2 linked regions of the Pedobacter ginsengisoli genome follow. Each later gene encodes a partner of the first gene's protein in a complex. Links are inferred from orthologs where the notes say so. Each region holds a gene or a part of one and is shown in the gene's direction. Other genes may lie near its edges. The genes, in order: carA and carB.

Region 1 (3,104 bases):
GTTAAACCAATCATATCATTAACAACCAATACCTGTCCGTCGCAATCCGGGCCTGCACCAATTCCTATAGTAGGAATTTGTAAACTATCAGAGACTATTTTAGCTAATTTCGCAGGTATCTTTTCAAGCACAATAGCAAAACAACCAGCGTTTTGAAGAGCAATTGCATCTGTTTTTAATTTTTCAGCTTCGTCTTCGTCTTTCGCCCGAACAGTATAAGTTCCAAATTTATAAATAGACTGAGGTGTTAATCCAAGATGTCCCATTACAGGAATTCCTGCTGTGATGATGCGTGAGATTGATTCAGCAACCTCTGTACCACCTTCAAGCTTTACTCCGTGAGCACCGGATTCTTTCATGATTCTGATAGCAGAATTCAGTGCCTCTTTAGAATTGCCCTGATAACTACCAAATGGCAAATCAACTACTACGAAAGCTCTTTTTGCTCCTCTAACTACACCCTGAGCATGGTAAATCATCTGATCAAGTGTTATAGGCAAAGTAGTTTCATGGCCTGCCATTACATTAGAAGCCGAATCGCCAACTAATAATACATCTAAACCAGCATCATCAAGAATTGTGGCCATTGAATAATCGTAAGCAGTTAACATGGCTATTTTCTCACCACTGGCCTTCATTTCCTGAAGTATATGTGTAGTTATGCGTTTAACCTCTTTGTTTACAGACATAGTTCTAAAGTTTTGTAAGGGCAAAATTAGTTTTTACATTCGAAATAAAGACAGTTTTATCGTTTTTGTGACATTTTGTTAATGCCTTTATATCTATGCAGATATGATCATATTATTACAGCAAGATTTAGAACACCATGCAGGGTCAACAAACTATCTAAAAAAAAATCTTGATTTAAATCCTCAAAAACGTATCTTTGTATCCCGAAATGAAGGGGTCACTTAACAGCACATTTGTTAACTACAAAAACGGCATCAAAGCCGTTCCAGAACCATCATTTTTCCCTTTTTTAATCCCAATAATTTCTCTTAATAATTACCATGACTAATTACACTAAGTTACCTGCAATTTTGTTACTGGCTGACGGCACAGTTTACTACGGTAAAGCCGCTGGAAAAATCGGTACAACAACAGGCGAAATCTGTTTTAATACAGGGATGACAGGATATCAGGAAATTTTCACTGATCCTTCTTATTTCGCTCAGATTATGGTAACCACCAATGCACACATTGGTAATTATGGTATCCACAAAGATGAAACCGAATCAGAAAGCATTAAAATTGCTGGCTTGGTTTGCAAAAACTATAACATCGGTTTTAGCCGCAAAGAAGCATCTGAATCAATACAGGATTATTTTCAGAATGAAAATATTGTAGGTATCTCTGATATTGACACTCGTGCCTTAGTTCGTCACATCAGACACAAAGGCGCAATGAACGCGATCATTTCTTCGGAAATCACTGACCTTGAAGAATTAAAAAGCAAATTAGCGGAAGTTCCATCTATGGATGGCTTAGAACTGTCTTCAAAAGTTTCAACTAAAACTCCTTATTTTTATGGATCACCAGATGCTACATATAAAATAGCAGCATTGGATTTGGGTATCAAAAAGAACATTTTACGCAATTTTTCTGACAGAGATATTTATGTTCAGGTTTTCCCTGCCAAAACTACCTTTGAGGAAATGGATAAATGGGGTGCTGATGGTTATTTCATTTCTAATGGGCCTGGCGATCCTGCAGCAATGCCATATGCTATTGAAACTGTTACAAAAATATTAGCTGCTGATAAACCACTTTTTGGAATTTGCTTAGGCCATCAGTTACTTGCTGAGGCAAATGGCATCGGTACAATGAAAATGTTTAATGGCCACAGAGGTTTAAATCACCCGGTAAAAAACATCATTAAAAATCATTGCGAAGTAACTTCACAAAACCATGGTTTTGGAGTTATCCCCGAAGATGTAAGGAAATCAGACAAAGTTGAGATCACTCACATTAATTTAAATGATCAGTCAATCGAGGGTATCCGCGTTAAAGGCAAAAAAGCATTCTCTGTGCAATACCACCCTGAGTCTTCTCCAGGCCCGCATGATTCGCGCTACCTTTTTGACGACTTTATAAGTATGATCAAAAACGACCTGAGCTGGTAATATTCATCGGCTTAAAATATCATTTTACCGACATTTTAGAAGGTTTAGCAGAATAGCATTTTCTATTCGTCTAAACCTTCTTACATTTATAACATGGATAAAACAAATGCCATTATCAGTGTAAAAGAACTGGTAAAAAAGTATGACGACTTTACTGCTGTGCAAGGTATCAGCTTTGAAGTTTATGAAAATGAGATATTTGGACTTTTAGGGCCAAATGGTGCAGGAAAAACCACCACACTTGAAATTATTGAAACGCTCCGTGAAAAAACTTCAGGAGAAATTATTGTTGACGGTTATTCTGTAGACAAAGACGCCAACAAAATTAAAAGGATTATAGGTGTACAATTACAAGCAGCAGGATATTATCCAAACCTAAATCTGGTTGAGTTAATGGAACTGTTTGCTGGCCTATACGGGGTTGATGTTAAACCTATGGAGATGCTCGAAAAAGTAAATCTTCAAGATAAGGCAAAAGCTAAGTACAAGGCGCTTTCTGGTGGACAAAAACAACGTTTTTCTATAGCTACAACTCTTATTAACTCTCCTAAAATCATTTTCCTTGATGAACCCACGACCGGATTAGATCCTCAGGCCCGCCGCAATTTATGGGATTTAATTATTGACATAAGAAATAATGGCACAACAGTAGTAATCACCACACACTATATGGACGAAGCTGAGCAGCTATGTGATCGTGTTGCTTTTGTTGAACGGGGTGAGATCATTGCTCTGGATACTCCTGACAATCTGATAGACAACCTTATCAATAGTGGTTTTGAACGTAGTAAAGAAGTTAAAAAAGCTAATCTGGAAGATGTTTTTATAAACCTGACAGGCAAAGAATGGCGTGAGGATAATTAATAAAAGAACATGAGCAAACCATATAATAATACTAAAGCTACGCTGGCTCTTGCAAAAGCAAGTTTCCGCTCGATTATGCGCAGCCCTTCGGCAGTTGTTTTTACACTTGCTTTTCCA
Region 2 (3,749 bases), 500 kb from region 1 along the record:
TTTTGGTAATTGCAGCGTTTTCGTTGTTATTATTGGCTTTCGTTACCATAAAAGATGGCGGAATTAAAGGTAAAGTTTCTCCTGCAGATAGTGCATTGCAGGTTGTTGCAGTTTCAGGTACGGATACCATAAAAGGAGATCTGAGTAGTGGCATTTTTACCATAAATAATGTAAAACCGGGAACCTATACCGTATGGGTAAAAGCTAAAGCGCCGTATAAAGATACATCGGTAGAGAACGTAGCTGTGGTTGACAGTACGGTAACCGATGTTGGGGAAATAAAACTCCAACAATAATTCTTTAGATTCAACATTGAAAAGGGGGCTATTGAGCCTCTTTTTCTGTTTCTTAGGGTTTTTGAAAAAATACCTGATTTTTAACGTTCAAAAGCGTAACTTTGCATCCCGACAGAAGAGTCGGGGATCTTTAATGATATCAAAGAAATCTCTAAGACGATTCCAGTCTACAATAATTGCATTTTTTACCCTTATAACTTTAGACTTTTTAAAGCCTTATGCCTAAAGACACCTCGATACGCTCAGTACTAATTATCGGATCAGGCCCAATTATTATTGGCCAAGCTTGTGAATTTGATTATTCAGGATCGCAAGCCGCCCTATCTTTAAAAGAAGAAGGGATTGAAGTTTCCATAATTAATTCTAATCCTGCTACCATCATGACCGATAAGGTTATTGGCGACCATGTTTATCTGTGGCCTTTAACTGTAGATTCGATAGAGCAGATTTTGCAAGAACGTAAAATTGATGCTGTATTGCCTACCATGGGTGGACAAACTGCATTGAATTTATGTATCGAAGCATCTGAACGCGGGATTTGGGATAAATATGGTGTTAGGGTCATCGGTGTTGATGTTGCTGCCATTGAGAAAACTGAAAACCGTGAAGCCTTCCGCCAGTTAATGGTTGATATAGGTGTTGGCGTAGCTACTTCAAAAATTGCCAACTCTTTCCTTGAAGGTAAAGAGGCTGCGCAGGAAATTGGTTATCCATTGGTTATCCGCCCTTCTTATACACTGGGTGGTTTTGGTGGTGGTTTTGTTCACAAAAAAGAAGAATTTGATCAGGCGTTAAAACGTGGTCTTGAAGCATCTCCAACTCACGAAGTGCTTGTTGAGCAGGCAGTATTGGGATGGAAAGAATATGAGCTGGAACTATTAAGAGACAGCAACGATAATGTGATCATTATATGTTCAATTGAGAACTTCGATCCAATGGGTATCCATACAGGAGACTCTATTACTGTAGCACCGGCAATGACTTTGTCTGATCGTTGCTATCAGGATATGCGTAACCAAGCGATCAAAATGATGCGTGCGATAGGAAACTTCGCTGGAGGTTGTAATGTGCAGTTTTCGGTAAATCCTGATAACGATGAGATCATCGCGATCGAGATTAATCCAAGGGTTTCACGTTCATCTGCACTGGCAAGTAAGGCTACGGGATATCCAATTGCAAAAATAGCAGCTAAATTGGCTATCGGGTATAACCTGGATGAGCTGGAAAATCAAATTACAAAAACTACATCCGCATATTTCGAACCTACCCTTGACTACGTAATCGTAAAAGTTCCTCGTTGGAACTTCGATAAGTTTAAAGGTGCAAATACAGAACTTGGCTTACAGATGAAATCTGTAGGTGAAGTAATGGCAATCGGTCGTACTTTTATTGAAGCAATACAGAAAGCTTGTCAGAGTTTGGAAATCGGCAGAGCAGGATTGGGTGCCGACGGGAAACACAACAGAAACGTCGAAGAGATTATGAATGGTTTGGAGCACGCAAGCTGGAACCGTTTATTCTTAATAAAAGATGCCATGTCAATGGGTGTTCCACTGGAATCTATCCGAAAAGTAACACGTATAGACAAATGGTTCCTTTCACAGATTCATGAACTTGTTCAACTTGAAACGGAATTGAAGCGTTACTCGCTGAATAATGTCCCCAAAGATTTCTTGCTTACATTAAAACAGAAAGGCTTCTCTGATGTACAGATTTCTTACTTGCTTGGAAATGTAACGGAAGACGAGGTTTACGAGCGCAGAAAAGCATTGGGAATCAGACGTGTCTATAAAATGGTAGACACTTGTGCTGCTGAGTTTGCCGCACAAACACCTTATTACTATTCAACTTTTGAAGAAGAGAATGAATCGATTCCTTCAGATAAAAAGAAAGTGATTGTGCTGGGTTCGGGACCTAACCGTATCGGTCAAGGGATAGAATTTGATTACTCTTGTGTACATGGATTACTTGCAGCCAAGGAAACCGGATTTGAAGCGATTATGGTCAACTGTAACCCTGAAACTGTATCTACAGATTTCAACATGGCTGATAAATTGTACTTCGAGCCTGTATTCTGGGAGCACGTACGTGAGATCATAGAACTTGAAAATCCGATTGGTGTAATTGTTCAGCTTGGCGGACAAACTGCACTTAAAATGGCTGAAAAGCTACATGAGAAAGGCATCAAGATCATTGGTACTTCATACAACGATATGGACGTAGCTGAAGACAGGGGCCGTTTCTCTGACTTGTTAAAAGAACTAGAAATTCCTTATCCTAAATATGGTGTTGCAGAAAATGCTGAAGAGGCAATTGTGGTAGCAAATGAAGTTGGTTATCCGGTACTGGTAAGACCAAGTTATGTATTGGGTGGACAAGGTATGAGTATCGTAATTAACGATGAAGACCTGGAGAAAGCAGTCGTAAAATTACTGGGTGACTTGCCTGGTAACCGTGTACTGATTGATCATTTCCTGGATAGAGCTGAGGAAACTGAATCAGACTCGATCTGTGACGGAGAGGATGTGCATATTGTTGGATTGATGGAGCACATTGAGCCAGCGGGTATTCACTCTGGAGACTCGAGTGCGGTATTGCCACCGTTCAGTTTATCTGAAAAGGTAATGAACGATATGGAGACTTACTCTAAAAAGATTGCGAAAGCATTAAATGTAATTGGTTTGTTAAACATCCAGTTTGCTGTTAAAGATGAGAAAGTATATGTGATTGAAGCCAATCCAAGAGCTTCGAGAACTGTTCCTTTCATTGCTAAGGCTTATGACGTACCATACATTAACATTGCTGCTAAAGTGATGCTAGGCGTGAATAAACTGAAAGACTTTACTATAGAGCGTAAACTAGAAGGGTATGCCATTAAAGAACCTGTGTTCTCTTTCTATAAATTCCCTGAGGTAACAAAAGAACTAGGTCCGGAAATGAAGTCGACAGGCGAGGCCATCAGATTCATCAAAGACACTGAGGATCCTTACTTCAGAAAACTGGTTAAAGACAAATCAATGTATTTATCTAAATAATATAAAGTCCCGAAAGGGACTTTTTTATTGTGCTGCTTTTATTCTTTTCCCCAGATTCTTGTGTTCAGGTCTAATTCATTGATAATTCCATACATAAAACGGATTACATTAAGGTCTTCGTTTAATGATTCGGTTGTAAGCAGGCTTTTAAATACAGGAGGTTCAAAATAGTCTTTTTCTAAAGGAAAGGCGATGTAAACATACGTGCCAATAAAAGATACAGAAATAGTGGCGTTACTTTGGTTGTTTAATTCGCATAGCCTTTCCATCATTGTAGGAGTAAGGATGTACCGGGCTTCGACCTGATCGGTTGAGTGGGTAATAAAGGCTTTATTAAATTCAGGATTCTCTAGTTTTACCAGCTCTTTACTAGATGAAGAAAAGATGGGCATTTTATCGGATATCCATGCACCCAAAG

The links.
Region 2: the proteins of carA (region 1) and carB are in contact, whole or in part, in a solved structure (PDB 1KEE), measured with the Escherichia coli proteins. The link is inferred for Pedobacter ginsengisoli from one-to-one orthologs.

What each region holds. Positions count from the first base shown.
Region 1 is NZ_CP024091.1:5,126,304-5,129,407, reverse strand. What follows is about bases 299-3,066. They hold carA (glutamine-hydrolyzing carbamoyl-phosphate synthase small subunit), read left to right. Parts: upstream 299-1,010; coding sequence 1,011-2,123; downstream 2,124-3,066. Other genes in these bases: CPT03_RS21650 (ABC transporter permease), read left to right, coding at 2,997-3,066; CPT03_RS21655 (ABC transporter ATP-binding protein), read left to right, coding at 2,217-2,987; panB (3-methyl-2-oxobutanoate hydroxymethyltransferase), read right to left, coding at 299-689. Also shown: more of panB, read right to left, coding at 1-298; more of CPT03_RS21650, read left to right, coding at 3,067-3,104. UniProt on the Escherichia coli protein: Small subunit of the glutamine-dependent carbamoyl phosphate synthetase (CPSase).
Region 2 is NZ_CP024091.1:4,626,484-4,630,232, forward strand. The notes cover bases 119-3,531. They hold carB (carbamoyl-phosphate synthase large subunit), read left to right. Parts: upstream 119-514; coding sequence 515-3,331; downstream 3,332-3,531. Other genes in these bases: CPT03_RS19360 (hypothetical protein), read left to right, coding at 119-296; CPT03_RS19370 (DUF3137 domain-containing protein), read right to left, coding at 3,370-3,531. In the rest of the region: more of CPT03_RS19360, read left to right, coding at 1-118; more of CPT03_RS19370, read right to left, coding at 3,532-3,749. UniProt on the Escherichia coli protein: Large subunit of the glutamine-dependent carbamoyl phosphate synthetase (CPSase).